3 regions of the Mesorhizobium sp. CCNWLY176 genome follow, and region 3 is predicted to be linked to each of the others. Evidence: predicted binding sites of a transcription regulator. Region 3 holds the regulator's gene; each other region holds the start of a gene.
What was found. Region 3 encodes HrcA, which represses chaperone genes, less so after heat shock. Its sites were predicted from a motif close to GTTAGCACTCNCNNNNNGNGAGTGCTAAC; they were not measured.
Positions count from the first base shown of each region.

Region 1 (3,995 bases), on a different contig from region 3:
GCGGTGATCAGCAAGGCTGCGATGGAGCCGGCGTCCTGCAAAGCCGTTCGCACCACCTTGGCCGGGTCGACGATGCCCGCCTTGATCATATCGACATAAGCGTCCGTCTGCGCATTGAACCCTTGATTGGGATCTTTGCTATCCATTAGTTTGCCAACCACGACGGAGCCTTCGACGCCGGCATTCTCGGCGATCTGCCTAATGGGGGCCTCAAGCGCTTTCAGCACGATCGAAATGCCTGCCGTAACGTCCGAGTTCGTGCCGGTAAGCCCGGTCAGCGATGCCTTGGCGCGTAGAAGCGCCACGCCGCCGCCAGCGACGATGCCTTCTTCGACCGCCGCTCGGGTAGCGTTCAGCGCATCGTCGATACGGTCCTTCTTTTCCTTGACCTCGGTCTCGGTTGCACCGCCGACGCGAATGACCGCGACACCACCTGCGAGCTTTGCCAGACGTTCCTGAAGCTTTTCCTTGTCGTAGTCCGAGGTGGTTTCCTCGATCTGCGCCTTGATCTGCTGGACACGGGCGGTAATCGCGGTTTTTTCGCCGGCGCCATCGATTATCGTCGTGGTGTCCTTTTCAATGAGCACGCGCTTGGCCCGACCGAGCATGTCGATCGTGACGTTTTCCAGCTTGATGCCGAGGTCTTCCGAAATCATCTGGCCAGCGGCGAGGATAGCAATGTCCTCCAGCATGGACTTGCGGCGATCGCCGAAGCCCGGAGCCTTGACGGCAGCGACCTTGAGGCCGCCGCGCAGCTTGTTGACCACGAGGGTCGCCAGCGCTTCACCCTCAACGTCCTCGGAGATGATCACAAGCGGCTTTCCGCTCTGCACCACCGCTTCGAGGATCGGCAGCAAAGCCTGCAGATTACCGAGCTTCTTCTCATGAATGAGGATGTAGGCGTCTTCCAGTTCGGCACGCATCTTGTCGGCATTGGTGACGAAATAGGGAGACAGGTAACCACGGTCGAACTGCATGCCTTCGACGACATCGAGTTCGGTCTCGGCGGTCTTGGCTTCCTCGACGGTGATCACGCCTTCATTGCCGACCTTCTTCATCGCCTTGGCGATCATCGCGCCGACCGTTTCGTCGCCATTGGCGGCAATGGTGCCGACCTGGGCGATCTCGTCGGAAGATTTGACCTTCTTGGCCCGTGCCTGGATGTCCTTGACGACGGCGACCACCGCAAGATCGATGCCGCGCTTGAGATCCATCGGGTTCATGCCGGCAGCAACGAGCTTCGCGCCTTCGCGCAGAATGGAGGCAGCAAGCACGGTTGCGGTGGTGGTGCCATCGCCAGCCAGATCATTGGTCTTCGAGGCCACTTCGCGCACCATCTGCGCGCCCATGTTCTCGAACTTGTCGGAAAGCTCGATTTCCTTGGCGACTGTGACACCGTCCTTGGTGATGCGCGGCGCGCCATAGGAGCGGTCGATGATGACGTTACGGCCCTTTGGGCCGAGGGTCACCTTGACGGCGTTGTTGAGGATTTCGACGCCACGCAACATGCGGTCGCGGGCGTCGGTGGAGAATTTGATTTCCTTGGCAGACATGATTTTCGTCCAGTTCAGTCTTGAGATTGCGGGATCGGAAACCGACCGGTCAGGCGGCCTTGCTGACCGCGACAGTCTTCTCGACGATGCCCATGACGTCGGCCTCCTTCATGATCAGGAGATCCTCGCCGTCGATCTTGACCTCGGTGCCCGACCATTTGCCGAACAGGACAGTGTCGCCTGCTTTGACATCGAGTGGAATCAGCTTGCCGCTTTCGTCGCGAGAGCCCGGGCCTACGGCGATCACTTCGCCTTCCTGGGGCTTTTCTTTCGCATTATCGGGAATGATGATCCCGCCTTTGGATTTGATATCGCCTTCCGCACGTCGAATGACGACGCGGTCGTGGAGTGGCCGGAATTTCATTGGAAGTCTTTCTGCGATCGGCGCATAGGGCAACCGCATCAGCTTTATAGGCCCTCTGGCACTCGATTGATAGGAGTGCCAAAACTTTAATTCAACGGAACGGAATTGGTGTAAAACAGGTTTGGCCCATTACAGTCGCCGCGCGTCAACAGGCCAGGCACCTCACAATCTGCTATGAGGTATTGGATTTACTGATTCCCAACGCAGGCCGTTTTGACCGCTGATCCCACACATATCCTGAAAGCCGTTTACGGCTACGACGCCTTTCGAGGACCTCAGGCGGAGATAGTCGACCATGTGATGGCCGGCAACAACGCCTTCGTCTTGATGCCGACCGGCGGCGGAAAATCGCTGTGCTACCAGATTCCGGCCATGGCGCGACCCGGCATGGGCCTCGTCGTCTCGCCGCTAATCGCTCTGATGGCCGATCAGGTGGCTGCCTTGCGCCAGGCTGGGGTCAAGGCAGCGGCACTCAACTCCGACCTGCCAGGCGACGAGCGAAGCGCGCTGTGGCGGGACGTGTCCTCCGGTGCGCTGGACATCCTTTACGTGGCCCCGGAAACACTCCTCCGGCGCGACATCCTCGAGCGTCTCGGCCAAGTGCCCCTGTCGCTGATCGCCATCGACGAAGCGCATTGCCTGTCGCAATGGGGACACGATTTCCGCCCCTCATACCGCCAGCTCGACACGCTGGCCGCGTTGTTCCCCGACACACCGCGAATGGCGCTGACGGCGACCGCTGACGCCCCGACGCGGGCCGAAATCCTGGCACATCTCAAGATCGCGGAAAGTGATGCGTTCATCGCAGGCTTCGACCGCCCTAACATCCGCTATGCCATCCAGGAGAAAGACAATCCGCGGGCGCAATTGAAGCGTTTCCTGAAAGAGCACGAGGGCGAAAGCGGCATCGTCTACTGTCTGTCGAAACGAAAGACGGAGGAGACTGCCGCCTGGCTTTGCACGCAAGGACATGATGCGCTGCCCTATCACGGCGGTATGGACAAGGCTGCGCGCGGGGCCAACCAGGCGCGTTTTCAACACGATGAAGCCGTCATCATGGTTGCCACCATTGCCTTCGGCATGGGCATCGACAAGCCGGATGTACGCTTCGTCGCCCATATCGATCTGCCGGGCAGCATCGAGGCTTATTATCAGGAGACCGGACGCGCCGGACGCGACGGCCTGCCTTCCGACGCCCTGATGCTGCATGGCTATGAAGACATTGCGCTGCGCAGCCGCTTCATCGAGGAATCAGACGCGCCCGAGCAGCGCAAGCGCACGGAACGGCAAAAGCTCGATGCACTCCTTGGGTTGGCCGAGACTGCAGGCTGTCGTCGCCAGGTGCTGCTTTCTTACTTTGGCGACGGTTGCGAGCCCTGCGGCAATTGCGATACCTGTGCCGAGCCGCCACGGCTGTTCGACGGAACGATCGCTGCGCAAAAAGCTCTGTCCTGCGTTCACCGGACCGGAGAGCGCTTTGGCCAGGCCTACATCGTCGATGTACTCTTGGGTGCAGAGGACAAGCGCATCGCCGATTTTGGTCACGACCGCATCTCCACCTACGGTATTGGCAAGGAGCATGACAAACGCACCTGGCGCGCGATCTTGCGTCAGTTGGTGGCCCTGCGGCTGATCGAGGCCGACCTGGCCGGCCATGGAGGGCTGGCGATCTCGGAGACGGGGCGCCAGTTCCTGCGCGAAAAGCCCACGCTTATGCTGCGCGTGCCGCCACCGCCACGCGCCGGGCGGGAAAAGGTTTCCCGCAACCAGACATCGATCGCCCTGCCCGACGCCGACCGCGCTCTGTTTCAGGCATTGCGGGAAAAGCGCATTGAAATCGCCCGGACGCAAAATCTGCCGCCCTACGTGATTTTCCATGACCGAACGCTGATCGAACTCGCCGCCGCCCGCCCCACTTCGCGCGCGGAGATGGCAGGAGTTCCAGGTGTTGGCGAGACCAAGCTGGATCGCTACGGCCCTGCGTTCCTGGCGGTGATTGCCGAACATGCGATTTGAAACGACCGTGCCTCAGTTGATGAAGTAACGCTGCCACTCGAAGTCGATGGTCGCCTGCTGTT
Region 1 covers NZ_JBBBDZ010000001.1:197,316-201,310, reverse strand. The annotation lists gene groL (chaperonin GroEL) at 1-1,553, opposite strand, end outside; gene WBQ96_RS00925 (co-chaperone GroES) at 1,603-1,917, opposite strand; gene recQ (DNA helicase RecQ) at 2,131-3,933, shown strand.
Region 1: WBQ96_RS00925 (co-chaperone GroES) is a predicted target of HrcA. The motif match lies at 1,972-2,000, and genes of this name have one in related genera.

Region 2 (3,995 bases), on a different contig from region 3:
CGGCCGCCTTGGCTTGACTCGACCTCATTCGCCCATACGCTGCCATCGAAATTCGGCATTTGGAGGGGATGTCATGAGGAAGGCGCTGGCGCTCACGCTGATGTGCATGGCCGCCGGGCTGTTCTTCACCGTCGCTTCGGCCTTGGCTGCCCAGCGCACCGTCTATCTGACCTTCGACGATGGACCCCTGCCCGGCACGGAAACGATCCTGCAGGTGCTGGCGGACGAAGCGATCCCCGCCACCCTGTTCATGGTCGGATCGCATGCCGAGCTCACGCCCGAGCGCGGCGCGCTTGTCGCCAAGGCAAAGTCGCTGCCGCTGGTGACGGTCGGCAACCACAGCTACAGCCACGCCAACAACCACTACCGGCATTTCTATTCCAACACCGACCAGGTGCTCGAAGATCTGGCGCGTGCCGACACGGTTTTGGGCCTGAAGGGTCCGCCGGTCTATGCCCGCCTGCCCGGCCGCGACGTTTTTCGGCTGCCGAATATTTCACGCAACGACATCGCCATCCGGTCGGACGAGGAAGACCGGGAGATGGTGAGCTTCGAATTTGTCGCGGCCTATGGCTACTATCTCTATGGCTGGGACCATGAATGGGTGCATTATGATGACGGCAAGCCGGTGCAGAGCGTCACCAGTCTCGTCAGCGAGATCGACCACCTGTTCGGCTATGGCCGCTTGGTGAAGAAGAACAAGCTGGTGCTTCTGATGCACGACCAGATGTTCCAGGATGTCTTTCAAGGCGACAGCAACCTGCGAACCCTGATCCGGCTGCTGCGCCAGCGCGGCTATGCCTTCGGCGACATCAAGACCTATGACGACGACTGAGCCGGTTCACTTTCGGCGAAGGAGCCTTCGACCATGAGAGTGCCATATCCGCGAGCGACAGATGGAAACCTGATCTGCTTTTCAGAGGAGGGTTGAAGGGCAATAACGGCGACATTTGCTTAACCACCCTGATCTATTGGCATGAGGTTCCAGCGGTGCGCCGGCGACCAAAGCAAATTTTTGCCGCATCTGCCCTTCTCAACTCCTTGACTCCAAAACCACGCGGGCCTATCTCACCGGCACGTTAGCACTCACCCAAGATGAGTGCTAACTACAGTCCGGTGAGCCGGACGGAGGACTAGTTTCAACATCCGCACCAAGGATATTCAAAATGGCAAAGTCGAAATTCCGGCCGCTGCATGACCGAGTGGTCGTTCGCCGCGTCGAATCCGAAGCAAAGACCGCCGGCGGGATCATCATCCCCGATACGGCCAAGGAAAAGCCGCAGGAAGGCGAAATCGTCGCCGTCGGTTCGGGCGCTCGCGACGAAGCTGGCAAGCTGGTTCCGCTGGACGTCAAGGCTGGCGACCGCGTGCTGTTCGGCAAGTGGTCCGGCACCGAAGTGAAGCTCAATGGCGAAGACCTTCTGATCATGAAGGAATCCGACATCATGGGCATCATCGGCTGATTTCCCGGTAACCGCACCATCCACTCAGAATTAGGGCTGAAGGCCCAGGAGCACAAAAATGGCTGCTAAAGAAGTAAAATTCTCCCGTGATGCCCGCGAGCGTATGCTGCGCGGCGTCAACATCCTCGCCGACGCGGTGAAGGTCACGCTCGGCCCCAAGGGCCGCAACGTCGTCATCGACAAGTCGTTCGGCGCACCGCGCATCACCAAGGACGGCGTCACCGTCGCCAAGGAAATCGAACTTGAAGACAAGTTCGAGAACATGGGCGCCCAGATGGTCCGCGAAGTTGCTTCGAAGACCAACGACATCGCCGGCGACGGCACCACGACCGCAACGGTTCTGGCCCAGTCGATCGTTCAGGAAGGCCACAAGGCCGTTGCCGCCGGCATGAACCCGATGGACCTGAAGCGCGGCATCGATCTGGCCGTGGCTGAAGTCGTCACCCACCTCGTCAAGTCGTCGAAGAAGATCAAGACCTCGGAAGAAGTAGCCCAGGTCGGCACCATCTCGGCTAACGGCGAGACGGAAATCGGCTCGATGATCGCCGAAGCCATGCAGAAGGTCGGCAACGAGGGTGTCATCACCGTCGAGGAAGCCAAGACCGCCGAGACCGAACTCGAAGTCGTCGAAGGCATGCAGTTCGACCGCGGCTATCTCTCGCCCTACTTCGTCACCAACCCGGACAAGATGGTTGCCGAGCTGGAAGACGCCTACATCCTTCTCCACGAGAAGAAGCTCTCTAACCTCCAGGCCATGCTGCCGGTTCTCGAAGCCGTCGTGCAGACCTCCAAGCCGCTCGTCATCATCTCGGAAGACGTCGAAGGCGAGGCTCTGGCCACGCTCGTCGTCAACAAGCTGCGTGGCGGCCTGAAGATCGCTGCCGTCAAGGCTCCGGGCTTCGGTGATCGCCGCAAGGCCATGCTGGAAGACATCGCCATCCTCACGGGCGGCCAGGTCATCTCCGAAGACCTCGGCATCAAGCTCGAAAACGTCGGCCTGAACATGCTCGGCCGCGCCAAGAAGGTGTCGATCTCCAAGGAAAACACCACGATCGTCGACGGTGCCGGCAAGAAGGCCGAGATCCAGGGCCGCGTTGCCCAGATCAAGCAGCAGATCGAGGAAACCACCTCGGACTACGACAAGGAGAAGCTGCAGGAACGTCTCGCCAAGCTGGCAGGCGGCGTTGCCGTCATCCGCGTCGGCGGTGCGACCGAAGTGGAAGTGAAGGAAAAGAAGGACCGCGTCGACGACGCGCTGAACGCAACGCGTGCAGCCGTTGAAGAAGGCATCGTTCCCGGCGGTGGCGTAGCCCTGCTGCGCGCTTCGCTCGCCATCAAGGCTACCGGCGTCAACGCCGATCAGCAGGCTGGCATCAACATCGTCCGTCGCGCTCTGCAGGCTCCGGCCCGCCAGATCGCCACGAACGCCGGTGCTGAAGCTTCGATCGTTGCTGGCAAGATCCTTGACAACAAGGGCGCGACCTTCGGCTACAACGCCCAGACCGGCGAATATGGCGACATGATCGCCATGGGTATCGTCGATCCGGTCAAGGTCGTTCGTACGGCTCTGCAGGACGCTGCCTCGGTTGCCGGCCTCCTGGTCACCACCGAAGCCATGATCGCCGAAGCTCCGAAGAAGGACTCCGCCGGCGGCATGCCGGGCGGTATGCCTGGCGGCGGCATGGGCGGCATGGGCGGCATGGACTTCTAATCCAGTTTCTCAGGCAACATCTACGGAAAGGGCGCCTTCGGGCGCCCTTTTTGCATTTGGATTCAACGCCGGAAAAAATCTTAAAAAAAAATTCGCAACCCCGTGGAACCATTTATCCGGCTGCGCATTTTACGGGTGTCGAAAGCTATCCGAATGGAGAAATCCACGAGGAAAAGCCAAGACAAAAAAAGCGCTCCCCCATCCTCAAACGAGATGCGGGGAGCGTTTTTGTTTTCCAGCTAGTATTTTGATTTCGTGTAATTTTTCGATTTCTCGCAACCAATCCGGAACAGTCTCGTTGTCGAGGGCAAACGAACCTCGAAACAGGAGATGCGGCCATGGTGAACAAGGACCAGATCAAGGGCGTTGCCAAACAGGCCAGCGGCGCCGTCAAGGAAGCCGCCGGCAAGGTAACCGGCAACAAGAAGACCCAGGCCGAAGGCACGGCCGAGAAAATCGCCGGCAAGGTCCAGAAGGGCTACGGCGACGCCAAGGAAAAGATCAAGGGCGCGCTCTGATCTCCTTCACGAGCGTCCTTTGAGAAAAGGCGGCGCCCAGCGCCGCCTTTTCCACGTTTGGTGCCGGCGTACTCGTGCATCTTTGCCAGATGTGCAGCTTCCCGCAGGGCACCTCACCGCTTCGGTTCAAAACCCTTCCATGCAGAGTGTGAGCACGCCTGCATTCTGCGCCGCCTTGGCCATCGACATGGCGCCGGAATAAGAAGCAACAGTGAAAGCAGCAAAGCGCTCCGGGTCGGTTTGGCGGTCTTCCGTACCGCGTTCCTGATCGTGCCTGATCTTTTCGGCGATGGCCTGCTGCCA
Region 2 covers NZ_JBBBDZ010000002.1:164,880-168,874, forward strand. The annotation lists gene WBQ96_RS03615 (polysaccharide deacetylase family protein) at 74-835, shown strand; gene groES (co-chaperone GroES) at 1,167-1,463, shown strand; gene groL (chaperonin GroEL) at 1,522-3,174, shown strand; gene WBQ96_RS03630 (CsbD family protein) at 3,513-3,692, shown strand; gene WBQ96_RS03635 (TetR/AcrR family transcriptional regulator) at 3,819-3,995, opposite strand, start outside.
Region 2: groES (co-chaperone GroES) is a predicted target of HrcA. The motif match lies at 1,079-1,107, and genes of this name have one in related genera.

Region 3 (3,995 bases):
CGGATGTAGATCGAGCGGCCTTCGTTGGGCCATTCGAAATCCGCCTCGATGGCGATGCCCTTGCCTTCCAGCAGGGCTTTCCACTGCACGATCTCGTTTGCGGTCGCGGCGAAGCACAAATGTCCTTCACCCGTCGTGCCATGCGGCGGGATAGGCAGTTTCGCGCCGGCCGCCAGCTGGTTTCTGGTTGCTTCTGCGTTGAACAGCAAAAGCACGCCCTTGCCGCAGCGAAAGAAGACGTGCCGCCCTTCGGCTTTCAAGATCAGCTCCAGCCCGAGAACGCCACCATAGAACCGCTCAGCCTCGTCGAGGTCGGTGACGTAGAGCGCGGATTCGAGGATGGCGGAGGGCTGCATGGCGAACCTCAGGCCACCGCCATCTGCTGCAGGCTGACCAGCCGGGAAATACCCTTCTTGGCCAGCGCCATCAGCGCGGCGAATTCTTCTTCGGTGAAGGGGGCGCCTTCGGCCGTGCCCTGGATTTCGACGATGCCGCCCTTGCCGGTCATGACGAAATTGGAGTCGGTGCCGGCCGACGAATCCTCGAGATAGTCGAGGTCGAGCACGGGCTGGCCGTCATGAATGCCGCAGGAAATGGCGGCGACATGGTCCTTCAGCACTTTGGAAACGCTGACCATCTGGCGCGCTTCCATCCAGCGCAGGCAATCGTGCAGCGCGACCCAGCCGCCGGTGATGGCGGCCGTGCGCGTGCCGCCATCGGCCTGGATAACGTCGCAGTCGACCGTGATCTGCATTTCGCCGAGCGCCTGCATGTCGACCACGGCGCGAAGCGAGCGGCCGATCAGGCGCTGGATTTCCAGCGTGCGGCCGCCCTGCTTGCCGGAAGAGGCTTCGCGGCGCATGCGGTCGCCGGTCGAACGCGGCAGCATGCCGTATTCGGCCGTCACCCAGCCCTTGCCGGTGTTGCGCATCCAGCCGGGCACCTTTTCCTCAAGGCTTGCGGTGCACAAGACATGGGTGTCGCCGAATTTGACCAGGCACGAGCCTTCCGCATGTTTGGAGACGTTGCGCTCGAAGGAGATGGCGCGCATTTCGTCGAATTGGCGTTTGGAAGGGCGCATACGGTTCTTTCTGTGAAAATTGGTGGAGTCGTCGCGGCTTGTAACGCCATGCCGTTTCCGGCGCAAAGGAAAACCGGGTTGGCCTCATGACCCCATGTTGTGTTCCAGCGCGAGCCATCTATATCTTGATTCCGGAGGTTTGGTGAAACCATGACGAAACCTGTGCTGGATCCGACATTGCAATCGCTCGACATGCGCTCGCGGGATATTTTCCGCCGCATCGTTGATTCCTATCTGCTCGACGGCGAGCCTGTCGGTTCGCGCAGCCTGTCGCGCATGCTGCCGTCGTCGCTGTCGCCGGCCACCGTGCGCAATGTGATGAGCGACCTGGAGCATCTCGGCCTCGTCTATGCGCCGCATATCTCGGCCGGCCGCCTGCCGACGCAGAAGGGCCTGCGTTTTTTCGTCGATGCCTTCATGGAACTCGGCGACCTCTCGGACGAAGAGCGCCGGGTCATCGATGCGCAGGTCAAGGCGTCGGGCAGCGGCGCCACGCTGGAACAGATGCTGACGGAAGCCAGCCAGATGCTGTCGGGCATGTCGCGGGGCGCGGGCCTGGTGCTGGCGACCAAGAACGAGGTGCCGCTGAAGCATATCGAGTTCATCCAGCTCGAGCCGCAGCGCGCGCTGGCGGTGATGGTCTCGCAGAACGGCGATGTCGAGAACCGGGTCGTGGAACTGCCGCCCGGCGTCACCACCTCGCAGTTGCATGAGGCGTCGAACTATCTCAATGCCCATATCGGCGGGCGCACGCTGGCCGAGGCGAAAACTGAGATCGCGCGGCTGAAGGAAGAGACCAAGGCAGCACTCGACACGCTGTCGCAGGACCTCGTCGAAAAGGGCCTCGCCGTGTGGGGAGGCGGAGGCGTCGAGAGCGGCTTGCCGTCACGGCTCATCGTGCGCGGCCGCGCCAATCTGCTGGAAAACGTGACGGCGCAGGCCGATATCGAATTGCTTCGCCATCTGTTCGAGGATCTTGAGACAAAGGAGGGCATGGTCCAGCTTCTCGACCTTGCAGAGGCCGGCTCCGGCGTGCGCATCTTCATCGGTTCGGAAAACAAGCTGTTTTCGCTCTCCGGTTCCTCGCTGGTCGTCGCGCCCTATCGCGACAAGGATGCCCGCGTCGTCGGCGCGCTCGGCGTCATCGGCCCGACGCGGCTGAATTACGCCCGCATCGTGCCGATGGTGGATTACACCGCACAGCTCATTTCACGCATGCTGCGTTGAGGCTGCTAGCGCACCCCGGATTTGCAAAAGCTCTCTGACAATCGCTTTCACCCTTGTGATGCGACAAAATGGCTCAGGCTGTGTATAGTTCGGTCACTGCAGGTCGCGGCTCGTCGAGCGGCATGTTTCGACGGCTCCCTAACCACCGCGACTTTCAAGCAGCGGAGGTATGAGAATGGCACAATTTCATGTCATGGCAGGCGCCGGCGAGACCTATAATCATGTCGCCGTGCGCAAGATCAGCTTTTCAGACGTAACCACGTCGCTCAGACAGGGCGCCGAGGATTTTTGGGAAAAACCGTCTCACTACGTGTTTCTATGTGTAATTTATCCGATCGTCGGCGTCGTGCTGGCGACCTGGACTTCCGGCAACAATGCCTTGCCGTTGCTGTTTCCGCTGATGTCCGGCTTTGCCCTGCTTGGGCCGATTGCCGCGATTGGACTCTATGAGATAAGCCGCCGCCGCGAACTCGGCATGGATACGTCATGGGTTCACGCCTTCGACGTTCGCCATTCGTCGGCACTGCCGTCGATCGTCGCCGTCGGCATATGGCTGTTTGCGCTGTTCATTGCCTGGCTGCTCGTGGCCCAGGCGATCTATGCAATGACCTTCGGCACCGAGCCGCCGGCGTCGATCGGCACCTTCATCAGGGACGTGCTGACGACTGATCGTGGCTGGTCGCTGATCCTGTGGGGTAATCTGGTCGGACTGGTGTTCGCCATCGTCGCGCTCGCCACCACGGTCATTGCCTTCCCGCTGCTGCTCGATCGCGATGTCGGCGTGATTGCAGCGATGGAAGCTTCCGCCCGCGCGCTCATCGTCAATCCGCTGCCCATGCTGTTCTGGGGGCTTCTCGTGGCTGTAGGACTGGTCATTGGCTCAATACCGCTGTTTGCCGGACTTGCCGTGGTCATGCCGATATTCGGCCATGCGACATGGCATCTCTACCGCAAGGTGGTGGAGCCGAGCGTGACTGCGAGCTCGAAAGCCGCCGAAAAGCGTCGGCGTTCGACCAAGCCAGTCGCAAAGCGAGCGTAGTACCTGCGCGCCATCGGGTGTAGGCTGTGGCATCGATCACAGGAGGCACGGATGGCACTGGAACAACTCAAGGCGCAGATAAGCCTCCTGCTCGAGCAGATGATCGAACAGCCCGAAGACGCTCATGAAGTGCATGAGCGTCTTCGCGAAAAGCTGAACGAATTGCGCGCCATGGGCATGCCGCTGCCGGCCGATCTCGTCGAGCTCGAAAAGAAGCTGGACGCCGGCTTCTACGAAGAGGGCAGTTGACCTTTCGTGCCGGTCAACGCGTTCCCTGTAGCACCATGTCGAACTTGACGACGTTGGAATAGATCGGCGTGCCGACATCCATGCCGTAGGGCGAACGCAGGATTTTCCCCTGCACGCGGAACGTTATCTTGCGCTTGGTGCGGTCGCTGACGCTGGCGTCGAACTGCGCCGGGCGCGTCTTGCCGCGCGCCGTCAGCACGCCATCAATCCGGGCGCTGCTGGCGCCCGTTTGCGTGATCCCGGTGGAACGGAACGAAATCTCGGGGAAATTCGCGACATCGAACACCGCGTCGGAGCGCAGGAAGTTTTCCACGCGCGCCTCACCGGTGCGCACGCTTGCCGGCAGCAGCGTGAAGCTGACATTCGACCGCCCGATATCCTTGCCATCGATGCGGAATA
Region 3 covers NZ_JBBBDZ010000018.1:70,815-74,809, forward strand. The annotation lists gene WBQ96_RS24200 (VOC family protein) at 1-356, opposite strand, end outside; gene rph (ribonuclease PH) at 365-1,081, opposite strand; gene hrcA (heat-inducible transcriptional repressor HrcA) at 1,232-2,308, shown strand; gene WBQ96_RS24215 (DUF2189 domain-containing protein) at 2,484-3,347, shown strand; gene WBQ96_RS24220 (hypothetical protein) at 3,399-3,596, shown strand; gene WBQ96_RS24225 (YceI family protein) at 3,610-3,995, opposite strand, start outside.